Linked DNA regions of Methylobacillus flagellatus KT. The protein of the gene in region 1 interacts with the protein of each later gene in a pairwise test. Links are inferred from orthologs where the notes say so. Each region holds a gene or a part of one and is shown on either strand. Other genes may lie near its edges. The genes, in order: MFLA_RS07850 and MFLA_RS09635.

Region 1 (15,270 bases):
GTTATCGGGATAGCCTGGGTGGAGCTGGAAAAAAGTGCCACTCAATGCTCCATGGGATTAGAACAATATAAAACCACTGGCTGCAATCACACAGCCATCAACTCGGCTTCCTTGGTTTGCAGCAGTTTGTCTATTTCCGCGACAAACTTATCCGTGAGCTTCTGCACCTCATCCTGTGCACGGCGCTCATCGTCCTCACTAATCTCCTTGTCCTTGACCAGCTTCTTGAGCGCGTCATTGGCATCGCGGCGTACATTGCGTATCGCCACCTTGGCATTTTCCGCCTCTGAACGGACGACTTTAACCAGGTCGCGGCGACGCTCTTCTGTCAGCATCGGCATGGGAACCCTGATGATATCGCCATTGGTGGCGGGATTGAGGCCTAGGTCTGCATCGCGGATCGCCTTTTCCACCTTGGGCGTCATATTCTTTTCATATGCCTGCACGTTAAGGGTACGTGCATCCCCCAGGCTCACGCTGGCGACCTGATTGATGGCCACCATGGAACCATAATATTCGACCTGCACATGATCGAGCAGACCGGTATGCGCACGACCAGTGCGCACCTTGCTCAGATCAGCCTTCAAGGCTTCTATGGATTTCTGCATTTTCTGTTCTGCAGTGTTTTTTACGTCTTGTATCATGATATCTCCTGCTAAGACATGTATCCGGGCGATCAAGGCAGAACGCGTGTTCCCTCGTCTTCACCCAGCACGACCCGTTTCAGCGCTCCCTGGCGGAAGATGCTGAACACGGAGATTGGTAACTTCTGGTCGCGGCATAGCGTCAAGGCTGTCGCATCCATGACTTTCAAGTTCTTGACGATAGCTTCGTCAAACGTCAGTGTCTTATAGCGCATGGCTTCTGGATTGCGCTTAGGATCATCCGTATACACCCCGTCCACCTTTGTGGCCTTGAGCACGATTTCCGCATTGATCTCCATGCCACGCAGCGCGGCTGCGGTATCGGTAGTGAAGAACGGGTTGCCCGTTCCCGCGCCGAAAATGACTACGCGACCTTCTTCAAGATAGCGGATAGCCTTGCCACGGATATAAGGCTCAGCTACCTGCTCGATATTCAAGGCGGATTGCACACGGCTTACCAGGCCGATATGGCGCATGGCATCCTGCAAGGCCAGGGCATTCATGACTGTCGCCAGCATCCCCATGTAGTCGGCGGTAGCCCTGTCCATCCCTTCTGCTGCTGGCGCGACGCCTCGGAAAATATTGCCTCCACCGATCACCACTGCCACCTCCACGCCGAGATCAACCACCTCCTTGATCTCTTCCACAATCCGGGAAATGGTCGCTCGGTTGATACCGTAGCTGTCGTCGCCCATCAAGGCTTCACCAGAGAGTTTCAATAAAATGCGTTTATAGGCGGGAGTGCTCATGGGGCTCCTTATTGTTATGCAAATTGTGCAAAACGTGAATCATCCCACAAAGACGATTCACGTTCATTGACTACAGGTTAGTCGCAACGAGTGCAATCAACAGTTTACACCTTGGCGGCAGCAGCAACTTCAGCAGCAAAATCGGTGACGACCTTTTCAATGCCCTCACCCACGACATACATGGTGAAAGATGCAATGCTGGCGTTGTTGGCCTTGAGCAGTTGTTCGATGGTCTGCTTGTCATCCTTGACGAAAGGTTGGCTCAGCAAGGTAACTTCCTTGAGGAACTTCTGCACAGTACCGTCAGCAATCTTGTCCAGCATGGCTTCGGGCTTTCCTGCCTCCTTGGCCTTTTCGATGGCAACGCGACGCTCAGCCTCGATCAATTCTGCAGGAATGCCGCTGGCGTCCAGGGACTTAGGCTTAGCTGCAGCGATATGCATAGCAATATCCTTACCCAGGGTTTCGTCGCCACCGACCAGGTCGACCAGCACACCGATCTTGCCACCGTGTACATAACTGACAAGCTTGCCCTTGGCTTCAGTCACTGCGAAACGGCGCACAGTGATATTTTCACCGATCTTGCCGATCAGTTGGGTGCGGATATCTTCCACGCTACCACCGTCGATCTTGAGCGCGGACAAGGCCGCGACATCGGCAGGCTTCTCAGTAGCGGCAGCTTCAGCCACCTGAGCCACAAAGGCAAGGAAGTCTGCATTCTTGGCACAGAAATCAGTTTCAGAGTTGATTTCGACAATCGCACCCAACTTGCCATCCGCCTTGATACTGACGGCCACGACACCTTCAGCAGCCACACGGCCGGCAGCCTTGCTTGCCTTGTTACCAAAACGCACACGCAGGATTTCTTCCGCCCTTGCCATATCGCCTTCTGCTTCCGTCAGCGCCTTTTTGCAATCCATCATGGGCGCATCAGTGCGCTCACGCAACTCCTTGACCATGCTTGCGGTAATTTCAGCCATTGTTTACTCCTTGAACATTATTTTGTTGGCGCGTAGCCAGGTTTCACTTAACCAAATCCGGATACAAAAAAAGGGGGCCAGAGCCCCCTTTTGACAGGGTCTTACTCTGCCGCGACTTCTTCAACTTCGACAAACTCCTCCTCGGAGGCTGCCTTGACGATTTCATTGATGCTCTGGTTACGGCCTTCCAATACCGCGTCAGCAATGCCGCGGGCATAGAGACGAATCGCACGACTGGAGTCGTCATTTCCGGGAATGACGTAAGCCACGCCTTCCGGGGAGTTGTTGGTGTCAACCACGCCAATCACAGGAATCCCAAGCTTAGCGGCTTCAGTGACAGCACCACTTTCGTGGCCAACATCAATAATGAAGATTGCATCTGGCAACCCGCCCATTTCCTTGATACCACCGATGGAGCGTTCGAGCTTTTCCACTTCGCGCTTGTAACCAAGGGCTTCCTTCTTGCCGAACTTCTCAATACCACCATCCTGCAAGAGAGCTTCGTATTCGGTCAGACGCTTGATCGACTGCTTGACGGTCTTGAAGTTGGTCAGCATGCCGCCCAGCCAGCGATGATTGACATAGGGGCAACCAGCGCGCTGCGCCTCTTCCTTGATAATGTCGCGGGCTTGACGCTTGGTACCGACAAACAGGATGCGCCCCTTGTTTGCAGACAGTTGGCGGACATACTTCAACGCGTCCTCAAACAGCGGCAGGGTTTTTTCCAGGTTGATAATATGAATTTTGTTGCGTTCACCAAAGATGTACGGTGCCATCTTGGGATTCCAGTAGCGTGTCTGGTGGCCGAAATGGACACCAGCCTCCAGCATTTGACGCATGGTAACGGACATTCTAATCTCCAGTAAGGGTTATTGCTTCCATACACCCAACAACATCCGCATTCTCATGCGGACACCCTGTACGGGGTATATGTGCAGATTTGCAGCCGCCATCACGGCGAAACTGCGGGATTCCATTTGGCAAGCATTATTCCTGCCAAATGGGTGCGGTATGCTACCATAAGCGGCTGTACGAACTCAAGGAAAACCTGGGCGCAAGCCTTGCAATACAATGGCAATCAACATCAAGACCGAACAAGATATCGAAAAAATGCGTGTGGCCTGCAAACTGGCCTCTGAAGTCCTCGATTTTATCACACCCCATATCCAAGCTGGCGTGACCACGGGCGAACTGGATGAGCTGTGCCACGACTACATGGTCAATGTGCAACACACCATCCCCGCCCCTCTCAACTACGCACCCCACGGCCATTCGCCATTCCCAAAATCTATCTGCACATCCGTCAACCACCAGATATGTCACGGCATCCCTGGCGCCAAAGTATTGAAGAATGGGGACATTCTTAATATAGACATCACGGTCATCAAGGATGGCTATTATGGCGACACCAGTCGCATGTTCCATGTCGGCGACATTTCGATCCAGGCAAAACGCCTATCGGAGGTCACATACGAGTGCATGTGGCTGGGCATAGACCAGGTCAAGCCAGGCGCGACACTGGGAGACATCGGCCACGCCATCCAGACTTATGCGGAAAAACAGGGTTTCAGCGTTGTTCGCGAATTTTGCGGGCATGGTATCGGCAAGAATTTCCACGAAGACCCGCAAGTGCTACATTACGGGCAGCCCGGCAAGGGAGCTGTATTGAAACCCGGCATGATTTTCACCATAGAGCCCATGATTAATGCCGGCAAGCGGGATATCAAGCAGCTTGGCGACGGTTGGACCATCGTCACCAAAGACCACAGCCTTTCGGCCCAGTGGGAGCACACCGTATTAGTCACTGACACTGGGTACGAGGTGTTGACCGTTTCAGCCGGCACGCCTCCGGCACCTGCCTTCATCAATAAATAGCGGTATGCAGCCATCCACACGCGCAGATACCTCCCTTGCACGCCAATGGCGGCAGGAGCTGCAATCCGGTCAGAAGTCATTGAAGCAGGCATTTCTGAACAAGCCGAATGTCAGCCAGCTGTTGCAAGCACAAGCATCCCTGACTGATCGGGTGCTGCGTGGTTTATGGCAAGCATTTGAGCTGGACTCGGAGGCCAGCTTAGTGGCGGTGGGAGGCTATGGCCGCGGCGAGCTGTTTCCCTACTCCGATGTGGACATTCTGATCCTGCTGAGCCATGAAGCCTCCGCATTGACCAATCGCAAGATCGAGGAACTAGTTGGAGTCTTGTGGGATACCGGCCTTGCCATCGGTCACAGCGTCCGCACCCTGAATGAATGCGTCGTCGAGGCACGGGAGGACGTCACAGTACAGACCAATCTGCTTGAGGCGCGTTACTTGTGCGGACATGCTGGCTTGTACGCCGACTTTCTCCATGCGGTCACATCCGCGATGGATGTAGCGAAGTTTTTTGAAGCCAAGGTGGCAGAGCAGCATCAACGCCATGCCCGCTTCAACGATACGGCATACAATCTCGAGCCTAACATCAAGGAAAGCCCGGGCGGGCTACGCGACCTGCAGAACATCATCTGGATTGCGCGTGCCCTCAATCTTGGCAGCAACTGGCGCGAACTGGTCAAGAACCGCATTTTGTCCAAGCACGCCGCGCAACAAGTGCGCCGCCATGAACGCAACCTCCAGATGCTGCGCACACGGCTACATTATTTGGCCAACCGCCGCGAGGACCGCCTGCTATTTGACTTCCAGAATGAACTGGCATCTCAGTTAGGCCTGGTCACGACCAAGCGCAGGCGCGCCAGTGAACAATTGATGCACAGCTTCTACCAGAGCGCCAAGTTCGTCGGCCTGATCAACGAAATATTGCTGCAGGTACTGCATGAGCGCATCTATCCCGAACAGCATACCGTCGTCAGTCTCAACCATCGCTTTGAAGCCGTGAACGGCTTCTTGGAGACTAAAAGCCCGACCCTGCTTTATGATGACCCCTCTGCCATTCTAGAAAGCTTCCTGGTGTTGCAACAGCACCCTGAACTCAAGGGCATGGGCGCGGACCTGTTGCGCGCACTACACCGCACCAAGCACGAGATCACTCCACAGTTCCGCAAGGATGAAAAGAACAAGGCGCTGTTCATGCAGATACTGCAGCAGCCCCAAGGCATTACCCATACGCTGAAACTCATGAACCGCTATGGTGTCCTGGGCCGCTACATTCCAGCTTTTGGGCGTGTATCAGGCCAAATGCAGCATGACCTGTTTCATGTCTATACTGTAGACGAGCACATCCTCAACGTACTGGCCAACCTGCGCCGATTTGCACTGGCGGAGTTTTCACACGAATTCCCGCTGTGCAGCCGCCTGTTCCAGGAATTTCCCAAGCCTCACCTGTTGTATCTCGGCGCCTTGTTCCACGATATCGCCAAAGGACGCGGTGGAGACCATTCCACCCTAGGGGCCGTTGACGCGCGCCGCTTCTGCAAGCAACACAACCTCCCGACCGAGGACGGCGAACTCGTGGCCTGGCTGGTAGAAGCCCACCTGGTCATGTCGAACACGGCGCAGAAATCCGACCTGTCAGACCCAGCAGTGGTAGAAAAGTTTGCACATTATGTCGGCAGCGAATACCGCCTGGTGGCGTTATACCTGCTGACGGTCGCCGATATCCGCGGTACCAGCCCCAGAATATGGAATGCCTGGAAAGGCACTTTGCTCGAAAGCCTATTCCGGGCCACCCAGCGCATCCTGCGCGGAAGCAACCCGGACGACGAACTCAAGGCCCGCCAGCAACAAGCCAAGGAAATCCTCAGCTACTATGGCGTAGTGGAACAAACCTACCAGCCGCTGTGGCAACAATTGGGCCCCGCCTACTTCTTGCGCCATGAAGCCCAGCTGATCGCCTGGAATACCCGGCTGCTGCTCACCCACATCAACACGCTTGTCCCCATCGTACGCGCCAGGCTTAGCCCAGCAGGCGACGGTATCCAGACCATGATCTATATGCCCGATCAGGCCGATATATTCGTCCGCATCTGCAGCTTCTTTGGCCGCCTGGGCTATAACATCGTGGAGGCCAAGGTACACACGACGCAGCATGGCTACGCGCTTGATAATTTTCTAATTCTAGATCAATCAGATAACAAAATAAATTATCGTGACTTATTAAGTTTTATCGAATATGAGCTGACACAAAAACTGCTCAGCAAGGCACCGCCTGACGCGCCGGTGCAAGGTCGTATCAGCCGCCAGGTCAAACATATGCCGATCAAGCCTGAGCTGACCATCCAGCAAGAAGACAATGGCCCCAACACGATATTGGACATCGCCACCAATGACAGGCCCGGCTTGCTCTCACGCATTGCTCATGTTTTGCAGCAACACCATATCCGCCTGCATACGGCAAAAATCAACACACTTGGCAATCGGGTTGAAGACACATTCCTGATCGCAGACCAGTCAGGCCAGCGCTTGACCGCCGAAGTCCTGGCTGCACTCGAAAGATCGTTGCGCACCCAGCTGTAGCGTACCAACAGGCAATAAAAAAGCCCCGCTCCATAGCGGGCGGGGGCTTTTAACATACTACTTGCAGAATCAACCGTGCTTGTAGTGCTTGCGCAGTGGCTTCACCACTTCCCAGTTGCTTTGCAGGCCGACAGGGAACACGACCAGGTCGCCTGGAACGATGCGAACAGGTTCGCCACCCTTAGGGGTCACCAAGATTTCACCTTCCAGGATATATGCAGTTTCCTTGATGCCGAAATCCAATGGGAACTTTGATACTTCCTTTTCCCAGATGGACCAGTTTGCCACACCCAGCTCTTTCAGTTTTTCTTCACTTGGGTTGTGCTCGATAGTAATTTGACTCATTTATAAATCCTTGATTAATCAATAAAAACTGCACGAAAAAACAGCCGTAACAACCGGCTTGCACGAGATTCTAACATGCGACAGTAGTCAGGCATACCTGCCATTGGCAAACGGCAGGTTGGTCAAGCAGTGCCAGGGAATGCCTGATGCTTTCTATTGACTGCAGCTTTTAAAGTCTCCTGGCCAACTGGCTGAATACTTTAAGTGTCTCTTAGACCCTCGCAACGTACCCCTTATGCTACAAGTATAGGGGGGGTACGTTTCTGCAAGTGCTCAACCGACAGCGCGCAAGGCTGGTGCGCTATCGTGACCGCGCACCAGCGGCAATACTTCCTCCCCTACCCGGTATGCCTCTTCCAGGTGCGGTGTGCTGGCGAGGATGAAGGCATCCGCGCCGAGCCTGACCAGGTCATCCAGTCGTTCGGCCACCTGCTCGTAGCTGCCGATGATGCCCTGGGTCTGCCCGCCGCGCAGCAGGCTGAGGCCGGACCAGACGTTGGGATGAATGATGAAGTCGCGATAATCATTGAGCTCCTTCGGCGCAGTGCTACGCTGGCGGCTGGCCCCAACGGAATCGCCGGTTTGCTGGGCGAAACGCTTGTAACGCTCGCGCGCAGCGTCATCGAGGTTTTCAAACCCGCGTCGCACTTCGCGCCAAGCTTCCTCCTCGGTGCGACGCGCAATGATGTCCACCCGTACTGCGCATTTGATCTTGCGACCCAATGCGGCAGTGCGTTCCTTCACTCGATCGAACTTATCGCGCAGCTGGTCGAAAGGCTCCAGCCATGAAAGGTAATATTCCGCATGCTTGGACGCGGAAGCCAGGGCCGCGTCGGACGAGCCTGAGAAGTAAATCTCTGGAAAATCCTGGCCCAGGAGCTGGGCTGGCAGGGCCGCATTCTCCACTTGGTAGAACTTGCCCTGGTAGGAAAAACTGTTCCCGCTCCATACCCCGCGCAATACGTCCAGGAATTCTGTCGTACGCGCATAGCGGTCATCGTGCGGCGCTACATCGCCCCACCACAGCTGGGCAGGCCCCCCGCCACCAGTGATCACATTAAACAGCGCCCGACCACGAGTAGCTCGCTGCAGGCTGGCTGTCATGCGTGCAGCCACGACGGGGTTCAGGAAGCCAGGCTGAAACGCAATCATGAAGCGAAAAGTACTGGTCTCGCGCGCGAGGAACGAAGAAATCGCCCATGGCTCATCCGTCATTGGGAAGGAAGGAATCAATCCGCCTTGAAAACCCGAGATCTCGGCAGCGCGTGCCACCTCAGCGATATAGTCGAGATTAGTAAAACCGTCACCATGACCCCCGCTGAGACCTTTATGCACGATATGGTCGCCCTCTTGCTGTGACCAGTCGCCGCGGTGATGCAGCTTGTTGCGCAGTGAGCTGGGCTCGCCGTGCGTAGGAATTCTCCAGAAAACATCAATTGCCATAATATCTCGACTCCTCTATCAGGCTGCGCGCTGGCTGGCGCCGTTTATCAGGGAACGCAATGACGGCAAGACATACTCGCCGATGCGGTAAGCCTCTTCCAGGCTAGGGACGGCACCAAGGATGAATTGCTCGACCCCCGCATCCGCAAACGCGGCCAACCGCTCAGTGACCTGTTCGAAGCTGCCGACCAGCACGGCGCTAGCGCCGGTACTGGCTGTGGTCAAGCCCTGCCATAATCCTGCGACATTGTTGTCAATGGTCTTTTGGCCGGTCTGCTCGGCATAACGCTTGGCATCGAATACCGCTTCTTCCTCGGTTTCACGCACTAGCACATCCACGCGCAGGCCAATTTGCAAAGCCCGGTGATGGCTGCGTGCCAAGTTGCGTAATTGCGCAATATTGCTGGCTATTTTGTCTAGCGGCTGTGCATCCAGCACATGCACGTCAGCCAGCTTGGCGGAAAGGGCATATGCCTCATCCGTCTCACCAGATAGATAGACGGGCGGAACCTTCTGGCCGGAAAGCGGCCCTTGGAAGCCGCCTTGCAAGACCTGGAAAAACCGGCCATTGAAATCGTATCCGGTCGTGGTGATGACGTTGCGGGCCACAGTGACGAACTCTTCCACCCTGGGGTACAGATCCGCCTGGGCGACGAAGTCGCCTTGCTGCCGGCGCTTTGCCTCGTCAGGCTCCACGCCGATCTGCCAGGCAAAACGGCCTTCGGTAAAGCGCTGGTAGCTCACCGCATTCTTGGCAGCATAGACTGCCGAGCCGCGCGAGGCGTCGAACTCGGCCAGCACGGTGAGGTAGCGTGTGGCACGGCTGAGATAGCCGGCAACAATCCAGGATTCGTCACCCTCCGGGTCGTTCCTGACCTTGATGCCGTCGAACTTGGCGAGTTCCACCGCCTTGGCGATCTGGTGCAAATGGTCGAAATAATTGAATCGCTGACCGCGAGGGTCGGTCACGCCCGGCAGGAAATAGGGTCGGCTATCGGCCCTTTCGCCGCGGATGTGTTTCTCGGCATCAGCATAGCGCCCGTCGCCCGCAGTTGGGACTTGCCAGAAAAATTGAACTGTCATGCATCGTCTCCGCAATCACTCTACTTGAATCCCCTTAGCTCTCGCAGAAACCATGCCATTTGTCTTCAAATCCCATTATTATTTTATGGGAATCTTAAGATGATTGAATTTATTCAACTAATCTTGACCAGCGCTGCCTAGGGACAGTAAGGCGCCATGTCACATCACAGCAAATACAAACCCGAAGTGTCTGTATAACAACAGCCCACCCTTCCAAACTGCTCGAAATCAAACAGTTGATGGCTGGGCAACAATCCAGTCTTTCAGTAGGTTCAGCTCATGAGGATGATGAAATACATGCAGGCATCGGTGCGGAAGCAATTCCTCAAGCGAACCATATCCCCACAAAACAGCAGCAGAAGGCAGGTGATTGACCGCTGCCGCACTCAGGTCCACATCCCGGCCGCCTATCATCAGGGTTTCCTCAGTCACCAGTCCAAGTGCCTTCAGCGCTGCAATCTGCTGCCACTTTTTGATGCCAATATCCCCTCCGCTGACGAACTGGAAATATTGCCTAAGATTGAATCGTTCCAGAATTTTTTCAGCATAGACCTGGGGCTTGGAAGTGCACACAGCCATCATGGCACCAGCAGCATGCAAACCTGCAATGGTGGCATCCACATCCTGATATAACTGGTTCTCTGCATACCCAATGTCGGCATATCGCTCCCGGTATTTCTCCACCAATGCCTTGATCTTCTTCTGGTCACGGCTTCCCGTGATCGAATGAAACGTCTGATCAAGCGGCGGCCCGACGAAAGGACTCAATTCAGCTTCGGTATATGTGCGATATCCGGCATGCTGCAACGCATGATTGATGCAGCGCGCAATTCCCGTCAAGGGATCACTGATCGTGCCATCTAGATCGAAAAGCAGCTTGTCGTAGCGCATTTCCATCATTCAAGGCAAAGCTGCTTTTTCATCGGCCACAAGATGACTGGCAATCTTCCATAGGCCATGTTCAAATGCGAGCACGCGCAAATCGCGGGTTTTCCTCAAGGGGTATTCCGCCCCGCTCGCTGTTTTCTGTCCGGCAGTTTCCCTGTATGACGTCACGACTGCAATATCGGGACGGATAAAGCGAATGGAAGAGATCGAGGATGTACTGCGTCGCGAGGTCACCTGGGGAGAGTGATAGATATTGCGCAAGTACTGAAAAATCTCCTTCCTGCCGTGCTTGAATACGCCGAAGGCATTGATCCAATCTGCATCTTCCGCATAATCCCGAGAGGCGAGCGCGGCGTCAAAATCCGCCCATCCCTGATCCCACCGTGACACGATGGCCTTGATCAGGCTCTCGTGCGCCTCCAACCCGTCATCCGCCATTGCGCTACTCCTTGAAGTTGAACTGGCCTTCGGCATAAAAGTTCGCCAAGGGCTTGCGCGGGGTCGGCTGTTCTCTGGCCTGGATATCCTCGGGCAAGGCCGCCCTTTCCCCCTGCTTGCCGATGGCGATCAATATCTCTACCTGGAAGCCTTCGGGCACCCCCAGGACGGCCGGCGCATTGTCGCGATCGAATCCGCCGATCGCGTGGGTGGCCAAGCCGACATGCACGGCCTGGAACGCCAGGCTGGCCCATGCCGCGCCTGCATCCAGGGAATGGTTGCGCAGGGGCGTCGGCTCGGTATCTCCGTTGCGGATATGGGTTTTCTTGGAGAGCAGCGCCACCAGCACGCCTGCGCGCGAAGCCCAGCGCCGGTTGTTTTCGTTCGCCAACCCCAGCAGCTTGTCCCAGCCTGTACCGCCGTTCTTCGCATAGATAAAGCGCCATGGCTGGGAATTGTTGGCCGAAGGCGCCCAGCGTGCCGCCTCGAACAGGCTGAACAATGCGGCGTCTTCGACCGGTTCCCCGGTAAACGCTCGCGGAGACCATCGGTTCACAAAAATTGGACTGATTTCGTATTCCGTCTTACGCGGATTGATGGGGTACACAGCACTCATCTCATTCATTCCTTTTGATTAATGTTAAAAAACGCGCTTCTACCAACCGCCGGCAGCGCGCTAGAAGGCTATTTCCTATCATCCATATGGCCGGGGCTGCCTGCCGTGCCGTCCCACCACCAGTTGATTGCCCAATCCTGCACGCCGTAATAAAGCGGCAACGTATCCGGCCTGCGCAAACGGTGGTTATAAATAATGTAGTGGTTGACCAGGTAGCGCCACGGCGTCAGGTAATGGCTGTGGATCAAGACTCTGTCCAAGGCCCGGCCAACGACTTGCTGTTCTTCCTGGCTATCGGCGTCTAGCAGCTTCTGGATCAGCTCGTCCACTACTCGCGACTTGACGCCGATGATGTTCTCCGAACCCGGCACGTCAGCATCCTTGCTATTGAAGTTGCGCCACAATTCCACGCCGGGCATGCGATTCTCCCGCAAGGAGACGCTGGTATAGTCATAATTGAAGCCACCCCGCATCAGGCTGCGCGTAGTGGCCGCATCCGATACGCGTTTCTTCACGACGATGCCGAGTTTCTCCATATTGAGGTAAATGACGTCCATGAACGGGCTCGGGGCCCTTGTCGTCGATACCTCAATAACGAAGGGCTCGCCCTGGCTGTTGCGCAGCACGCCGTCGCGGTTATGCCACCCTGCCTCGGCAAACAGCTCCAGCGCTTTGGTCAGGTTATGGCGGATGCTCGACGGCGGCTTGGTGCTGGGCTGCACGAACATCGGCCCGAACACTTCGGGCGGAATCTCGTCACGGTACGGCTCGAGCAGCTTCAGCTCCTCCTCGCTGGGCAAGCCGGTCGCAGCCAGGGGCGTCGTAGCGAAGAAGCTTTGCGGGCGGATGAACTCGTCGGCGAAGATCTTCTGGTTCATCCATTCGAAATCCATCGCATAGTTCAGCGCCTTGCGCACCCGGATATCCTGGAACCGCGCCTTGCGCAGGTTGACCGCATAGCCATTCATGGCCGGCGGATTGCGGTGCGGCACCACTTCCTTGACCAGTTCGCCGCTATCGAAACGCTTGCCTATGTATTGGCAGCACCAGTAGCGCATTTGCGGATCGCTGACGAAGTCGAAGTCGCCGGCCCGCAGCGCGGATACCTGGGTATCCTTGTCCTTGTACAGCTTGAACTCCACCTCGTCGAAATTGAAGCTGCCGCGGCGGACGGCAATGTCATTGCCCCAATAATCCGGATTGCGCTGGTAGATGATGCCCTTGCCGCTGACCGCCTTCTTGATCAGGTAGGGGCCGCTCGCGACCGGGATTTCCAGGCCCAGCTTGTCGAAAGGCACTTTTTCCTGGCCAGGCTGTTCTCCCCATTTGGGCGAGAACACGGGCAGGCTGCCCGCGATAAAAGGCAGGTCTCGCCCTTTCCTGCTGAAGTCGAAGCGCACGGTATGGTTATCCAGCATGATCAGCCCGCTGATTTCCGCAAAATAGGCCTTGAACCGCGGGTTGCTCTTGAGGGCGTCGAACGAGTAGCGCACGTCGCTGGCCGTCACGGCATCGCCGTTGGAAAACCGCGCCTTGGGGTTGATGTGGAAAGTAGCCGAACTGAAATCGTCGGCTACGTGGATATCGTCGGCCAACAAGCCGTACTGGGTATTGGTCTCGTCCAGACTGTACACCGTGAGCGTCTCGAACATCAGCTCGATCAGCCCCGGGGCGGGCTTGCCGCGCCGGCTGAACGGGTTGAATTTGTCGAAGCTGCTGTTCTGGCTGACGACCGCCAACGCCAGCCTGCCGCCGCGCGGGGCTTCCGGGTTGGCATAGTCGAAATGGCTGAAATCGGCCGGATATTTAGGCTCGCCGAACTGGGCGACCGCATGCGCGGCCTGTGCCCGGTCCGGCACATGCAATACGCCGATCAGCAAGAACAGCACCGCCAGCTTCAGCCAGAGCTTGAGGTTGAACATACGGGAGAAAAATCCGGGAGACTAAGAGACTTCATGAAACGGCCTTGTGGTTACAGCGAAGCCTGGACCAGGCTTTGCGTATAAGGATGGCGGGGACGCTCGATCACCTGCTCCGTATCGCCCGATTCCACGATCTCGCCATCCTTGAGCACATATACCCGATGCGCCAACGCATTCACCACAGTCAGGTCGTGCGTGATGAGCAGGTAACTCAGGCGGTATTTCTCCTGCAGGCTTACCAACAGCTCGAGCACCTGGTTCTGGATAGAGACATCCAGGGCCGAGGTCGGCTCGTCGAGCACCAGTACCCTGGGCGCGAGGATCAGTGCCCGCGCGATCGCGATGCGCTGGCGCTGCCCCCCTGAGAACTCATGTGGATAGGCATTGAGTACGGTCTCAGGCAGGCCAACCTCACGCAGCACATTGACGATTTTTTCGTGCTGCTCCTCAGGATCGAGCGCGGGGAAATGCAACGCCAGTCCCTCGCCGACGATCTGCCTTATGGTCTGGCGCGGCGAAAGCGAGCCGAACGGGTCCTGGAACACGACCTGGAGCCGAGCGCGCAGGGCCCGCTGCCGGTATTTGCTCAATCTCGCCACCGGCGCGCCCTCAAACTCGATATCGCCGGATTCAGCCGGAATCAGGTTCAGGATGGCCTGGGCCAGGGTAGACTTGCCCGAGCCCGACTCCCCCACCACTCCAATGGTCTCGCCTTCACGCAACTGGATATCAGCCCCCTTGAGCGCAACATGGCGGCTGGTGCTGAAAATGCCACGCCAACTGTTGGCGGCCTTGCGGTATTCCACACGCAGCCCCCGCGTTTCCAGCAACATGGGAGCCGCTTCCTGCACAGGCACGATATTGCGTACCGGGATGCTGTTGATGAGCTTGATCGTGTAAGGATGCTGCGGGTTGGCGAAAATGGATTCCGTATCCCCGGTTTCGACCAGTTTGCCACGTTCCATCACGGCCACGCGCTGGGCGAATTTGCGCACCAGGTTGAGATCGTGGGTAATCAGCAGGATGGCCATGCCGGCGTCGCCATTGCGCTGGATTTCCTCCTGCTGCAAATCCAGCAATGTCTTGACGATGCGCGCGCGTATCGTCATATCGAGGGCGGTCGTCGGTTCGTCGGCAATCAACAGCTTGGGACGGCACGCCAGCGCCATCGCAATCATCGCACGCTGACGCTGACCGCCGGAAAGCTGGTGCGGAAAGCTGTCTATGCTGCGCTCCGGCTGGCGTATGCCGGTCCTGATGATCAGTTGCAGCGCCTTGTCTCGCGCCTGCTTCTTGCTCAGGCCCTCATGCAGCTGCAGCGTCTCGACAATCTGGTTGCCGATGGTGAACAGCGGGTTGAGTGCAGTCATCGGCTCCTGGAAGATCATGGCGATGTCACGGCCCCTGATCTGGCGCAGCTCGTGTTCGCTCTTCTGCAACAAGTCTTGCCCCTGGAAATGGATGCTGCCCGATATTCTGGGCTGGCTCAGCAAGCGCAGGATGGACAGCGCCGTGACCGTCTTGCCCGACCCGGATTCGCCGACCAGAGCAAGACGCTCGCCGGGACGTACCTCCAGGTTGAGGCTGTCCACGGCCAGCTTGTTGCCGAAGGCGATGGAGACGTTCTCCAACGCAAGCAAAGGCGCGGCCATCAAATGCCCTCCGCTTTCGGATCGTCCGCGATGCGGGTATCCAGGGCGTTGCGCAATGCT
Region 2 (14,846 bases), 380 kb from region 1 along the record:
AACAGGGCCTTAGGGCTGAGTTCGAGCAGATTTATTAATACTTTCTCTGCTTAGGGCTTTTGTTAAAAGGCATTTCAGGCGAAAATAATGGGATTACCAGTACAGAATAATTAAATGCAAAAACAGAATAGTTTTACCTTTGAAGAATTGCTTTCTTGTGGTCGCGGCGAAATGTTCGGGGAAGGCAATGCGCAATTGCCCCTGCCGCCGATGCTGATGTTTGACCGGATCGTCTCCATCACCGAGGAGGGCGGGCAGTATGGCAACGGGCAGATCGTGGCGGAGCTGGATGTCAGGCCCGACCTCTGGTTCTTCAATTGTCATTTCGCGGGTGATCCCGTGATGCCAGGTTGTCTTGGCCTGGATGCCATGTGGCAGTTGGTGGGGTTCTATCTTGGCTGGATGGGTGGCAAAGGCCGTGGTCGTGCATTGGGCGCAGGCGATGTGAAGTTTACCGGCCAGGTGCTGCCTACTGGTAAACTGATTACTTATCGCATTGACTTGAAGCGCGTCATCATGCGCAAGCTGGTCATGGGCATTGCTGATGCCCACATGGAAATTGATGGTCGTGAAATATATGTCGCCAGCGATTTGCGTGTAGGCCTGTTCACACGCACCGATAATTTCTAGCAGATTAAGCTTCTGCTGCAATCGCCTATCACTTGATTGAATTAATGTAGGAGAACACGCAATGCGTCGTGTCGTGGTCACCGGGATGGGCATCATTTCCAGTCTCGGTAACAACAAATCTGAAGTTCTGGACAGTTTGAAGGCAGGCCGTTCTGGCATTCGCTTTCAGCAGGAGTACGTTGATCAGGGATTGCGCTCCCATGTTGCGGGGTCGATCGAGAACCTCGATCTGGAAGCACTGATCGACCGGAAGCTGATGCGTTTCATGGGCAAAGGGCATGCCTATGCCTGGCTGGCCATGCAGGAAGCGATTGCCGATGCTGGCCTGCCGCCCCAACTGGTGTCCAATATCCGCACTGGCCTGATCGTGGGTCAGGGTGGCGCCTCGCACGAGAGTATCCTGTCCGGAGTCGACACCCTGCGTGCCAAGGGTGTGCGGCGCGTCGGGCCTTACATGGTAACCAAGGCCATGGCGAGCGGGGTTTCCGCGTGCCTGGCAACAGGCGCCGAGATCAAGGGCATCAATTACGGCATCAGCTCTGCTTGTGCCACTAGTGCCCATTGTATCGGTGCAGCCGTGGAGCAGATCCAGCTGGGCAAGCAGGATATCGTGTTCGCTGGCGGGGGCGAGGAAGAGCACTGGACGTTGTCCTTCATGTTCGATGCCATGGGTGCATTGTCCAGCAAATACAATGCGACACCAGAAAAGGCGTCGCGCACGTATGACGTCGATCGCGACGGCTTCGTGATTTCCGGTGGCGGTGGCATCCTGGTGGTGGAAGAATACGAGCATGCCAAGGCACGCGGTGCGAAGATCTATGCCGAGATCGTCGGTTACGGCGCGACTTCCGATGGCTACGACATGGTGGCCCCGAGCGGCGAGGGTGCCGAGCGTTGCATGCGCCTGGCCTTGCAAGGCGTTGAAGGGCCGGTGGATTACATCAACACCCACGGCACCAGCACGCCGGTGGGCGATGTGAAGGAGCTGGAGGCGATTCGCGCCGTGTTCGGCGACAGCGGTGTCGCGATTGCCTCCACCAAGTCGCTGTCCGGTCATGCGCTGGGTGCGGCAGGCGTCAATGAGGCGATCTATACTCTGCTGATGATGGAACATCAATTCATCGCCGCTTCGGCCAATATCGACAACCTCGACCCAGCCGCAGAAGGCCTGAATATCGTGCGCGAGCGCATCGATAACGCCAATATACAGACCGCGGTGTCGAACAGCTTCGGTTTCGGCGGTACCAATGCCACCCTGACGTTTTCGCGCAGGCAGCTTGCCTGATCTGATCGAACGGGGCCGCTGGCCCCGTTGTCATGTCGGCGTCTGGAATGTGTATCAAGGGCTGTAGGTATGAAACGCTATGAAAAGCTGGTGCACGACATCGCAACCGCCATCCGCTCCGGCGTGCTCGCTCCAGGCGAGAAACTGCCTTCAGTACGTCAGGCCTGCCTCAATCACAAGCTGAGCCCGGCCACCGTCTTCCGTGCCTATTACGAACTAGAGAACCTGGGCTTGATCCGTGCCCAGCCCAAATCCGGCTATTACGTCAGCAATCATGCCATCAAACAGCTGGCTTCCAAGACTACGCCAGTTCCTGAGCAGGCAAGCACTGTGGTCAGTATCTCCGATATGGTCTTTTCCATCCTTAGCTCGATCAAGGACCCGGAAACGGTGCCGCTCGGGTCGGCTTTCCCCTGGCCTGACCTGTTCCCGTTGGCGCGCCTGTCACGCTCACTGGCCCATGCCACGCGTGACATGGGACCGGCAGCCATCGTCGAGTCGCTGCCACCTGGCAATCACGACCTGCGCCGGCAGATTGCGCGCCGTTACCTTATGCAGGGTGTCGAAGCAGATGTCGATAACATCCTGATCACCAATGGTGCCTTTGAGGCTTTGAATCTTTGCCTTGAGGCGGTGACCCAGCCCGGCGATCTTGTCGCCATTGAGTCGCCGACATTCCACGGGTGTTTGCAGGCGCTAGAACGACTGCAGCTGAAGGCCGTTGAGATCCCGGTAGACCCGGTATTGGGCATGGATCTGGACTATCTGGAAAGCGTGCTGGAGAAGTGCCCGGTACGCGCATGCTGGAGCATGACCAGCTTTCAGAATCCAATGGGCGTTTCCATGCCGGCAGAACGCAAGCAGGTATTGGTTGAGCTACTGACCCGGTACCGGATTCCCTTGATCGAGGATGACGTATACGGCGAGCTCTATTTCGGCATGCAGGAGCACAGGCCGGCCAAGGCTTATGATAGCGAAGGTTACGTCATGCATTGCAGTTCGTTCTCCAAGACCCTGGCGCCAGGATATCGCATTGGCTGGGCACTGTTGCCCAAGCGGTTCGAGCGCAAAGTCGAGCGGCTCAAAGTCATCACCTCCTTATCCACCAGTACGATTGCCCAGGCGGCGATAGCGGATTTTCTGCAGCATGGCGGCTATGACCGTCATCTGCGCAGGCTTCGCACAAAGTTCGAGTTGCAGCAGCATCAATACTTGCACTTGATTGCTCGGTACTTCCCTGCGGAGACGCAGGTCACACGCCCCCATGGCGGATATTTTCTCTGGGTGGACCTGCCGGAAAGAGTCGATGCCCTGGTCTTGTTCCAACGCGCGCTGGAGCAGGGGGTGAGTGTTGCGCCTGGGCCGATTTTCTCAGCCAGGCATCAATGCTGCAATTGCATTCGCATCAATTACAGCAAGCCGGTGGATGCCGAGGTGGAGCAGGCATTCAAGACCCTGGGGCGCCTGATGAGTTCGATTGAGGCAGCAGCGCCGGGCCACTAGATGCAATTGCCTTTCAGGTCGCCGTCTTATTCCTTGATCGTGACGGACTCGATCACGATGTTCTGGAATGGCGCATCGCCACCGTCGGTGGGCATGATGGCGATGCGCTGCACCACATCCATGCCCTTGATCACCCTGCCGAAAACGGTATAGCCCCAGCCAGTTTCGGAGCGCTCGCTGAAGTTCAGCGAGGTATTGTTGGCGAGGTTGATGAAGAACTGGTCGGTGGCGGAATGAGGGTCGCTGGTGCGTGCCATGGCGATGGTGCCCGTCGCGTTGGTCAAGCCGTTGTCAGCCTCGTTTCTGATTGGAGGATGCGTGGGCTTGGGTTCGAAATTGACGTCCAGCCCGCCGCCCTGAATCATGAAGCCTGCGATCACGCGGTGGAAGATCGTGCCTGCGTAATGGCCTTCCTTGGCATAGCGGATGAAGTTGGCCACAGTGTTGGGGGCTTTTTCACTATTGAGGTCGACCACGATCAACCCCTCACTGGTCTGGATTTCAGCCAGCGGCTGTGCCATGGCCGGCATGGCAATCAGGCTCAAAATGATAGGCAGATGCAGAAGTTTGGACAGCATGGAGCAATTCCTCAATGACAAGTTTGGACTGAAGATACGGACAGCGGGGCAAACAAATACACCAGGCCTTCCAGATCGACGTGGTTGAGCGCATAGGTGGCTTGCTGCTGCACAACGGGTTTGGCATGGTAGGCGATGCCACAGCCGGCGGCAGACATCATCTTGAGGTCGTTGGCACCGTCTCCGATCGCGACCACCTGGTCTTGCCGCAAACCCAGCTCCTGGCGGAAGCGTTCGAGGTAATCGGCCTTGGCCTGGGCATCGACGATTGGGCCAAGCAAGCGGCCAGTCAGTCTGCCATCGATGATTTCCAGCGAGTTGGCCTTGGCGACATCCAGGTCCAGCATGGCCTTGACCCGGTCAGCAAAGAAATCGAAACCACCCGATACCAGCATGGTCTTGATATTGTGCCGCTTGCATGCGGAGATCCAGGCTTGCGCGCCCGGCGTCAATTGCAGTCGCTCGTCGATCACGCGCTGCAAAGCTGAAGCCTCTAGTCCCTGAAGCAGCGCTACGCGGCGGCGCAGGCTTTCCGCAAACTCGATCTCGCCGCGCATCGCACTCTCCGTGATTGCCGCTACCTGGGGCTTGAGGCCCTGCATGTCGGCAATCTCGTCTATACACTCGATGGTGATCAGGGTGGAATCCATATCCATGACGGCCAAACCCAGATTGTTCAGCTGATGCTGATCATCGACTAATGCGACGTCAATGTGCTGCTCCTGGCAGAACGCACATAGTGTAGGAGGCATTTCTGACTGGCCGGCCAGTTGGTAGGCATGTTCCCCGACCTGGATGAACTGCTGGTGGCTGGCGCCGAGTAGCTGGTGGATATGGGCCAACTGTTGGAAACCGATTCCCGGGCCCTGGATGACGAGGCGCATATGCAAAAACACTATAAGGTGAACACTGGGCTTCATTATACATGGCTGGCACTGTTGCTGGATTCCATCTCGATGATGCCTATCGTTGCAGCCGTAGGTCTCCGTACTGGCGCAATGCGGGGATTTGCGCGAAAATACGCTATTAGCCCATTACAAAAGTAAAAACATGAATTTGCATGAGTATCAGGCCAAGGCGCTGCTGCAGCGTTATGGCGTGAATGTGCCGCGCAGTCAGGTGGCCGAGACGGCACAGGCAGCAGTGGAAGCCGCGCGGGCCCTCGAAGGCGATGCCTGGGTGGTGAAGGCGCAGGTGCATGCCGGCGGTCGCGGCAAGGCCGGGGGCGTCAAGCTGGTGCGCACTCTGGACGAGGTGCAGGATATTGCCGTCAGCCTGCTTGGCAAGCGTCTGGTCACCTACCAGAATGCACCGGATGGGCAGCCGGTGGAAAAGGTGCTGGTCGAGGCAACCCTGCCAATCGCCCGTGAATTGTATGTCTCCATGCTCGTGGACCGTTCTCTGGAGCGTGTCGTATTGGTAGCGTCGGCGGCAGGTGGTATGGAAATCGAGGAAATCGCCAAGGATAGTCCGGAAAAAATCCTGCAGGAAGTCTGTGATCCGCTGAACGGGCTGGTCGATTACCAGGCACGCAATATCGCATTTGCACTAGGCCTGGTTGGTGACCAGGTTGCGGCGTTCACGCGGCTGGCCAAGGGCTTGTACCGCCTGTTCAAGGAAAACGACCTGGCCTTGCTCGAGATCAATCCGCTGATCGTCACTGCGGAAGGTGCCCTGGTAGCGCTGGATTGCAAGATGAGCGTTGATGATAATGCGCTCTACCGGCGCCGCGAGCTTGCGGAGCAGCGCGACTGGAGCCAAGACGACGCCAAGGAGGCCGAGGCGCACAATGCTGGGCTCAACTATATTGCATTGAATGGCAATATTGGCTGTATGGTGAATGGCGCCGGCCTGGCCATGGCGACCATGGACCTGATCAAGCTGCACGGTGGCGCGCCCGCCAACTTCCTCGATGTTGGCGGTGGCGCAACTGCGACCACGGTGGCGCGTGCGTTCAAGATCATTCTCGCCGACCCCAACGTCAAGGCCATTCTCGTCAACATCTTTGGCGGCATCATGCGCTGCGACATCATTGCCGAAGGCATCATCACTGCTGTCAAGGAGGTGGGGATCGAGATTCCCGTGGTGGTGCGTCTGGAAGGGACCAACGTTGAGCTTGGCCGCAAGATGCTGAGCGAAAGCGGCTTATCCATTATTTCTGCCGCAGGCCTGACAGATGCCGCGCAGCAGGCAGTAGCAGCAGTGAAGGTGTAAACAAGATGGCAATCCTGGTCAACAAGCAAACCAAGGTTCTCTGCCAGGGCTTTACCGGCAAGCAGGGCACATTCCATTCCGAGCAGGCATTGGCTTATGGCACCCAGATGGTAGGCGGGGTCACGCCCGGCAAGGGCGGTCAACGCCATCTCGACCTGCCCGTTTTCAATACCATGCGTTCTGCAGTACGTGAAACAGGTGCCAATGCGTCGGTGATCTACGTGCCTCCCGCATTTGCCGCGGATTCCATCCTGGAAGCCTGCGATGCCGGCATCGAGCTGATCGTCTGCATTACCGAGGGTATCCCGGTGCTGGATATGCTCAACGTCAAGGCGGCACTCCAGGCCAACGGCGCCCGGCTGGTTGGTCCCAACTGTCCTGGCGTGATCACGCCGGATGAATGCAAGATCGGCATCATGCCCGGCAGCATCCACCTGCGCGGCAAGGTCGGCATCGTATCGCGCTCGGGCACCTTGACCTATGAGGCCGTGCACCAGACGACGGCGCTGGGCCTGGGACAGTCCACCTGCGTGGGCATAGGCGGCGACCCAATCCGCGGCATGAACTTCATCGATTGCCTGGAGCTGTTCGAGGCTGATCCGGAAACCGAGGCGATCATCATGGTGGGCGAGATCGGGGGCAGTGATGAGGAAGCAGCGGCGGAATATATTAAGCAATACGTGACCAAGCCAGTAGCGGGCTATATTGCCGGTCAGACGGCACCAGCAGGCAAGCGCATGGGACATGCCGGTGCGATTATTTCCGGAGGTAGCGGTAAGGCCGAGGACAAGATCAGGGCATTGGAGCAAGCCGGGGTCGTGGTGGCCAGCTCGCCGGCGGGGCTGGGTGAAGCGGTCCAGGTTGCAATCCAGGCCAAGCAATGAGATATCAAGCGGGTTATTTGGTTTCAATTCATCAGCCATGGAAATCTCTATGTTGCGTCGATTAACTGTTGCTCTGTTTTGCAGCGTGCTGCTGGGCGTGGTGGCATTGCCCGCCCTTGGAAAGGAGCAAGTGCCTTATCTCCTGACTGTCTCGTCCAAGGGTGATCTCGCCACCGTAAAATCGTTGCTCAATAGCGGGGCCGATCCCAATACCAGGGATGCAGAAGGCATTACCGCCCTGATGTACGCAGCGCGCAAGGATAAGGCAGATGTCGCACGGGTCTTGCTCGAAAAGGGCGCTGACGTGAATGCCACGGATGCTGGCGGGTGGACGGCCTTGATGTTTGCCGCCAAGAAGAACTTCATTGATACCGCCAAGGTGTTACTCGAGTATGGCGCGGATGCCAAGGTACGCGACGAATCCGGTTGGAGCGCGCTGGGCATGGCGGCAACGTCCGGTTATAGTGAAATGGTAGGCTTGCTGGTGCAGCGGGGTATAGATCCCAGCAGCAAGAGCGACGATGGCAAGAGCATTCTCATGTATGCCGCCAGAAATGGTGACATTGATACTATCAATACCCTGCTGGCGCAGGGTGCAGACATTGCCGCACGCGACCGTTTTGGCCTGACTGCGCTCATGTATGCGGCACGAGAGGGCAATGTGGAGGCTACCGCACTGTTGATCGACAAGGGAGCCAAGGTGGATGCACAGGACAAGACCAAATGGACTGCGCTGTCCTGGGCTGTCAAGAAGTCGCAGGAAGGTACCGCCAGGCTATTGATCGAGAGGGGTGCCAACGTCAACCACAAGGACTCCGAAGGCACGCCCATCCTGCAATATGCAGTGAGCGAAGGCAATGTGGAGCTGGTCAAGCTGTTGCTGGCCAACGGTGCCGACGTCAAGGTCAAGGACCAGTATGGCCTGACCGCACTGGTGTATGCCATGAAAGGCAAGAAACCCGAAATCGTGCAGTTGATCAAGGATGCAGGTGGTAGCTATTAAGAAGCGACGCTACACTGGTAGCGGTATTGCCGTGGACGGCAGTATTCTGCAACCTGCAGGCTCGAGACGATGAAAATCGCGATCGCTCAAATCAATGCCACGGCCGGCGACCTGACAGGCAACGCCGCCAAGATCGTCGAACAGGCCCGGCGTGCCGAAGCGGCCGGGGCGACTTTGCTGCTCTGTCCCGAGCTGGCATTGTCGGGGTATTCACCCGAAGACTTGTTGTTGCGAGATGATTTTTACCACGCCTGCGAACGCGCGCTGTATGCCTTGGCACAGGAGCTTCCCGCCACATTGACCGTGGTTGTCGGCCATCCACGCAAATATCTCGGCAACCGCTATAACGCAGCTTCGGTGCTCGAAGCGGGGCGAATCTGCCATACCTATCACAAAGCATTACTGCCCAACGACAGCGTCTTCGACGAAGTACGCTACTTCAGCGAAGGTAGCGAAGCCCTGGTTATCAATCACCTGGGCTGCAAGCTTGGTATCGTGATCTGTGCCGATGTCTGGGCGCCCGAACCGGCCCGCCGTGCTCGCGATGCGGGCGCGACCGTGTTGCTGGTGCTCAATGCCTCGCCCTATCATATCGGCAAGCAACAGGAACGCTATGCAGTAGTGCGTGACCGCATCAAGGAAACCGGGTTGCCCGTGGTCTATGCCAACCTGGTTGGCGGCCAGGATGAGCTGGTTTTCGACGGCGCTTCCTTCGTCATGAATGATGAGGGGGCATTGACTCAGCAACTGCCGTCCTTTGATGAGGCATTGGGCATCGTATCCTTCAGCGATGGGGCGCCTGAGCCCGCGGAGATTCATCCTCTGCCCGGGCTGGAGCCAGCGGTTTACCAAGCGTTGAGCCTGGGGTTCCGCGACTATGTATTGAAGAACAATTTCCCGGGCGTACTGCTTGGCTTGTCTGGCGGCATCGACTCCGCCTTGACGCTGGCGATTGCCGTGGATGCGCTGGGCGCTGGCAAGGTGCAGGCGGTGATGATGCCATCGGCATTCACGGCTTCCATCAGCCTGGAAGATGCCCAGGCAATGGCAGCAGGACTCAATGTGCGGTATAGCGAGATTGCGATCGGTCCCGTATTCGAGTCATTCTGCGCAGCTTTGGCGCCGGAGTTCGCCGGCAGGCCCTTCGACACTGCGGAGGAAAACCTGCAGGCACGCATTCGCGGTACCTTGCTGATGGCGCTTTCGAACAAGTTCGGCAGCATGGTGGTGACCACCGGCAACAAGAGCGAGACTGCGGTAGGATATTCGACATTGTATGGGGATATGGCGGGCGGTTTTGCCTTGCTCAAGGATGTTTCCAAGACATTGGTCTATCAGCTGGCCAAATACCGGAATACGATCAGCCAGGTGATTCCCGAGCGTATCATCCTGAGGCCGCCGTCGGCGGAATTGCGCCATGGGCAGACAGACCAGGACAGTCTCCCGGATTATGCGGTACTGGACGGTATCATGGAGGCATATGTCGAAAATGATTACAGTTGGGAGGAAATCCTGGCGCTGGGCTACCGGGAGCAGGATGTGCTCCGCGTGACCCGCTTGGTTGACCGTAACGAATACAAGCGGCGCCAGGCACCTATCGGTGTCAGGGTGACCAAGCGAGGTTTTGGCAAGGACAGGCGCTACCCATTGACCAACAAATTCGTGTTCAATAGATAGCTTCAAGACGGAAACAACCAGGAAAAGGAACAAGCGATGAAAAAAATTGAAGCAGTAATCAAGCCATTCAAGCTCGACGAGGTGCGCGAAGCGCTATCCGAGATCGGGGCAAACGGGTTGACGGTGACCGAGGTGAAGGGATTCGGCCGCCAGAAAGGGCATACCGAACTCTACCGCGGTGCGGAGTATGTGGTGGACTTCCTGCCCAAGATCAAGGTCGAGCTGGTGGTGACCGACGATGTCGTGGATGCAGCAGTGGAGTCCATCATCAAGGCAGCACGTACCGGCAAGATTGGCGACGGCAAGATTTTCGTGACTCCCGTGGAGCAGATTATCCGTATCCGTACCGGGGAGACCGATGAGGCAGCCATCTAAACGCTATTTCATTGGCCTGTAAGCTGCCGCGAGTGGAGGGTGAACCTGCATGATCAAGATCAAGCAAATGCTGCATACCGGCATTATCGTGTCCGATATGGAGCGTTCCCGCGCTTTCTATGAGGGCCTGCTCGGCCTGAAGCCCAGCGACAAGCGTCCCCCATTGAGCTTTGATGGGGCCTGGTACGACATCGGCATCAACCAGTTGCACCTGATGGTGGTGCCAAACCCCTATGCCGGTGCGGAGCTTCCCGCCCATGGTGGCCGAGATTACCATGTGGCCTTTGCCGTGGATGACGTGATGGAAGTCAAGCAGGTACTGGACCAGGCGGGTGTGGCGTACACCATGAGCATGTCCGGGCGGGCGGCATTGTTCTGTCGTGATCCCGATGGCAATGCGCTGGAATTCTCTGCAGTCAAGATGGATTGATCAGGGTATTCATCATGCTTGACTAGCCAGGCGCAGAGCTGGCTGCTGTTGTCGAGCGCAAATAAAAAGCCTGGCGTCGTCAGGCTTTTTATTTGCGGAATGCTAATGTTTTTCTTGTTTACGGCTGATCAGCATGCCGGCCACGATCAGCGCCAGTACGATGCCTTGTGCAGCCAATGTCTGGATGGTGGGGTGTATGCCCAGCAACGGTAGGCTGATGAAGTGTAGGCGGTCTGCTGCCACGATGCCAGCTTCTTGCAGGGCGGCGAAGCCATTGCCCGCGAACACAACGGCCATCAGGGCCAGCAAGCCTGCCGTGGCAGCAAAGAACTTGCCCAGCGGCAGGCGGACGCTGAATTTGAGGATGGCCCAAGATAACAGCGCCAGCAGGACGGCGGCAGCGACGATGCCGGCTACCACAGCGCCCTGGCCTTCCGTTCCGGCCTGTGTCCACAACGCCTGGTAGAACAGGATGACCTCAAACAGCTCTCGATACACCGCGAGGAACGAAACCCCGGCAATAGCCCACCAGGTGCGTTTGTTGAGGGCTGCGTTAACATGATCGCTGATAAATTGCTGCCAGGCGTGGGCGTGTGATTTGCTATGCAGCCAGTAGCCCACGTACAGTAGCATGGCAGCCGCAACCAGCGCGGTGATACCTTCGGTCATTTCACGGCCTGCGCCGGAGATGGTGAGCAGGTAGCTTGCAACGAACCAGGTGATGCCGCCCAGAACAATGGCCAATATCCAGCCAAGGTGGAAATAGGGTAGGGCGTCGCGCCTGCCGGTCTTGCTGATGAATGCGCTCAATGCCGCCAGGATCAGGATGGCTTCCAGACCTTCGCGCAGCAGGATCAATAGCGAGCTGACAAATGCGGTGGCGCCGATGAGGCTGCCAGATGCCAATCTTTCATCGGCTTCGTCCAGCAGGTCATTGATCTGGTTGATGAGAGTTTCGACGTCTTCAGCACTGGCTTTGCCTGCAATGGCGCTGCGCAGGTCCATCATGTGGCGCTCGATATCGAGGCGGAGCGGCTTGTCGATGTTGTCCAGGCTGTTTTCCACCAGCTCGAAGCCTTCGAGATAGGCGCTGATGGCGTGCTGGCGTGCACTGGACTCATCCCCTTTGCGATAAGCGCTCAGCGTGGCTTCGAGCTTGTCACGCGAGATATTGAGCGGGTTGACAGCAACTGCCTGCAGCGCAGACGGCTGAGCGGTGAGATATGCCTGCACATCGCTGAGGCCGGCCTGTTCAAGTTCGGCGGGAGCCTGCATCACCAATTGCTTCAGGTTACCCAGTTCAGCCTTGCCTCGCCCTTGCTGCCATGCGGCTTTGCCAGCGGCCTTTTGTGCATCGGTCGCACGCAGGCTGCTTACATAGAATGCCAGGCTCCACCGGTCGGCCTCGGGCAACTGCGCATAGGATTGCATCGGGGTGCCGTTGACGCCTAGGGTGATGGTATTGTACAAGCCGTAAATGCTGCGCATGCGCATGCGGTCCTGATCGTGGAAGTTGCTGGGTTCTGGCTCCAGCCCCTTTGCCAGCGGGCCATCGCCGTGGCCGTTGGCACCATGGCATGCTGCGCAGGTTTCGCCGAACAATTGCGCGCCGCGGTTGAGGTCCGGGATATCCTTGGGCGCAACGGTGACCTTGTATGCCTGGATGACGGCAAGGCGCAGGCGATTGGCTGTCGCCGAGACGGCATCGCCTTCCGCTTTTGCCAGAATTTGTTCGCGCAGTGTTGCCGCTTGCTCAAGTAGCTCCGCCTGCTGGGCTACGGCGGGCAGTTCCGAAATCAAGTTGGCAGACTGGGTAGCGAATTCGAGCTGTTCTTCATACTCCTCGGGATTGAGTATCTTGCCGTCTTGCACGAATTCAGGGTAGTCCACACTCACATAATCCAGCATATGGACTGCCGTCTGTGCTTTTTCCTCATCGGTGACGGCGTGGGCATGAGGGCAGCCGACCAGCCAGATCATGCTGCCGAGTACAAGCATCTGCAAGGAGGACAGCAAGCGGGTCAGGGGAGTGGACGTCATGAGTGCTAACCTTGTGTAATGCGGGTGCGGAAAACTCCGTATTCTATCAATTTATGCCTAGCCAGTCCTGGCGTAGTTGATCCTGTTGCGCGTTGCGCTTGTCGTTCAGGGCAAGCGTGATGTTGGCCAGCGCATGGTCGTGCGGCTTGATGGCGGTCACCATTAGTTCGTCACGACGGAAGAAATGCAGGCTGATCTGTTGACGGCCGCGCTTGAGTATCCGCTGGAGGCTATTGGCGCTGGCCTTGAGGTTGTCATGAGCGATGATGACATCGCCTGCGGCCAGCCCTGCCAGTTCTGCTGCGCTGCCGCTGAGCACATGGCTGATGCGGGTGTCATCGCTTGCGAGCTGCATGCCCAGCCATTGGCGCACTAGGTCGGCATCGGAAAGGCTGGGGCCAGTGAGCCTGATGCCGAATTTCAACAACAGCTTTTCCAGTGGAGGATCCTCGCAGCCCTGTACACAGTCGCGGAAAAGCGCGGTCAGCTTTTCGCCACAGGTTTCCTGGATCAAGCCCTGTATGCTGCCCTCGGCCACAAACATGCCTTGCTTGAAGCCTTTCCATAATGCCAGCATGACTTCGTCGAGCGAATGGCCTTTCAGCCGCAGGCTGAGGTCCATTGCCAGCGCCACCAGCGATCCCTTGAGGTAATAGCTGATCTGGCTGTTGGGCGTGTTTTCATCCGGCTTGTATAGCTTGATCCAGGCATCAAAGCTGGATTCCTCTAACGCCTGCACCCGGCGCCCCGGCGTGCGCAGGTAGCGCGTGATATCCTTGCTCAACGCGGCGAGGTATTCCTGCTCGCTCATGAGGCCGCTGCGCACCAGCGCCAGGGTATCGTAATAGGCGGTGAACCCTTCGAATACCCATAGGAGTCGGGTATACGACTCGCGGCCGAGATCCGGATTGGCAAACGCGGCAGGGCGGATGCGCTTGACGTGCCAGGCATGGAAGTATTCATGGCTGCATAGACCGAGAAAATCCTGGTATTGCTGCCTGTCGTGCTGTTCATGCTTCACTGGCAGCCAGCTGCGCGGGCAGATCAGGCTCGTGGAGTCGCGATGCTCCAGGCCGCCATACTGGTTGTCGGCCGCAGCATAGAGCAGGAAATCGTAACGCTTGAACGGCGCTTCGCCAAAAAAGCGGATATGGTGCTCGCAGATTTTCTTGAGGTCGCGGCTGATGGTCTTGATATCCGCTTCGTGCCTGCCCGAGACGACCAGTCGATGCGGTACGCCCATGGCCTTGAACTCCGCAATGGCCAAGTCGCCGATTTCGACCGGATAATCTATCAGTGCCTGGTAGTCGTTGGCCTCATACAGGCCGAAGCCATTCGTATCGGTTTTGCGGGCTGGCAGCGTGGTGGCGATGGACCAGCCTGCATAGGCCTTGCCCGGGTGGTGGATCTCGACGCTGCAGGGTTCCTGCTCTTGTCCTGCGACTTGCAGGAATAAACTGCTGCCGTTGAAGTAGGCGCGGGTGTGGTCGAGGTAGGCAGTGCGTACCGAGAGGTCGTAGGCATACACTTGGTAACGGACAACGAGCGGGTGCTTGCAGGGTGCTGCGATCCAGGTGTTTTTGTCGATCTTCTGCAGCCTGATATCTTGCCCATGGCTGCTGGCACTGATCCCGACGATGTGACGTGCGAAATCCCGGATCAAGTAGCTGCCAGGTAGCCAGGCTGGCAACGACAGGCGCTGGCCTTCGGCTGCCGGGTGGGCAATATGGCACTCCAGTTCGAACAAGTGGCTTTGCGGCGTCTCGAAACGCACGTCATAGTGGATTTTGTGTTGCTTCATGGGCAGTAAGCTCAGTCAGGTCAGTCTTGCAGATGGAAAAAGCCCGCAGCGCGGCGGGCTTTTGTATGCCGGGCAAGAATCGGCGGTGATTACTTTGCAGCCGTGGCGCCGGCTGGCGCCTCGATCTTGGCCTTGCTGCGCAGGTCGGTCAGGAGTTTTTCCAGGTTGCGCTGCTGCAGCTGTTTCTGCAGGCCGTCCTTGACATCGTCATAGGATGGCGGCTGTGTGGCGCGGGTGTCTTCCAGCTTGATGACATGCCAGCCGAACTGGGTCTGCACCGGTGTCGTGGTGTACTTGCCTTTCTGCAACTTGACGACTGCATCGCTGAAAGGTTTCACCATGCCTGCTGCGGAAAACCAGCCCAGATCGCCGCCTTTTTCCTGAGAGCCGGGATCCTTGGATTTTTCCTTGGCCAGCTTAGCGAAG

Evidence for each region.
Region 2: the proteins of MFLA_RS07850 (region 1) and MFLA_RS09635 interact in binary tests that used the Escherichia coli proteins (3 or more experiments, as listed by UniProt). The link is inferred for Methylobacillus flagellatus KT from one-to-one orthologs.

The regions. Positions count from the first base shown.
Region 1 is NC_007947.1:1,632,112-1,647,381, forward strand. What follows is about bases 3,943-7,037. They hold MFLA_RS07850 ([protein-PII] uridylyltransferase), read left to right. Parts: upstream 3,943-4,252; coding sequence 4,253-6,823; downstream 6,824-7,037. Other genes in these bases: map (type I methionyl aminopeptidase), read left to right, coding at 3,943-4,248; MFLA_RS07855 (cupin domain-containing protein), read right to left, coding at 6,893-7,037. Also shown: MFLA_RS07820 (isoprenyl transferase), read right to left, coding at 1-41; frr (ribosome recycling factor), read right to left, coding at 87-644; pyrH (UMP kinase), read right to left, coding at 677-1,393; tsf (translation elongation factor Ts), read right to left, coding at 1,498-2,373; rpsB (30S ribosomal protein S2), read right to left, coding at 2,475-3,224; more of map, read left to right, coding at 3,445-3,942; more of MFLA_RS07855, read right to left, coding at 7,038-7,168; MFLA_RS07860 (LLM class flavin-dependent oxidoreductase), read right to left, coding at 7,442-8,611; MFLA_RS07865 (LLM class flavin-dependent oxidoreductase), read right to left, coding at 8,630-9,694; MFLA_RS07870 (HAD hydrolase-like protein), read right to left, coding at 9,923-10,594; MFLA_RS07875 (SgcJ/EcaC family oxidoreductase), read right to left, coding at 10,595-11,020; MFLA_RS07880 (nitroreductase family protein), read right to left, coding at 11,025-11,636; MFLA_RS07885 (extracellular solute-binding protein), read right to left, coding at 11,705-13,558; MFLA_RS07890 (ABC transporter ATP-binding protein), read right to left, coding at 13,609-15,210; MFLA_RS07895 (ABC transporter permease), read right to left, coding at 15,210-15,270.
Region 2 is NC_007947.1:2,017,474-2,032,319, reverse strand. The notes cover bases 8,809-11,479. They hold MFLA_RS09635 (P-II family nitrogen regulator), read left to right. Parts: upstream 8,809-9,810; coding sequence 9,811-10,149; downstream 10,150-11,479. Other genes in these bases: MFLA_RS09625 (cytochrome c/FTR1 family iron permease), read right to left, coding at 10,682-11,479; MFLA_RS09630 (VOC family protein), read left to right, coding at 10,199-10,579; MFLA_RS09640 (NAD+ synthase), read left to right, coding at 8,809-9,774. Outside these bases: 3-hydroxyacyl-[acyl-carrier-protein] dehydratase FabA, read left to right, coding at 115-630; fabB (beta-ketoacyl-ACP synthase I), read left to right, coding at 692-1,915; MFLA_RS09670 (PLP-dependent aminotransferase family protein), read left to right, coding at 1,985-3,418; MFLA_RS09665 (peptidylprolyl isomerase), read right to left, coding at 3,445-3,996; phosphoserine phosphatase SerB, read right to left, coding at 4,008-4,880; sucC (ADP-forming succinate--CoA ligase subunit beta), read left to right, coding at 5,047-6,210; sucD (succinate--CoA ligase subunit alpha), read left to right, coding at 6,216-7,094; MFLA_RS09645 (ankyrin repeat domain-containing protein), read left to right, coding at 7,144-8,097; more of MFLA_RS09640, read left to right, coding at 8,167-8,808; more of MFLA_RS09625, read right to left, coding at 11,480-12,619; MFLA_RS09620 (M61 family metallopeptidase), read right to left, coding at 12,666-14,420; MFLA_RS09615 (peptidylprolyl isomerase), read right to left, coding at 14,510-14,846. UniProt on the Escherichia coli protein: P-II indirectly controls the transcription of the glutamine synthetase gene (glnA). P-II prevents NR-II-catalyzed conversion of NR-I to NR-I-phosphate, the transcriptional activator of GlnA. When P-II is uridylylated to P-II-UMP, these events are reversed.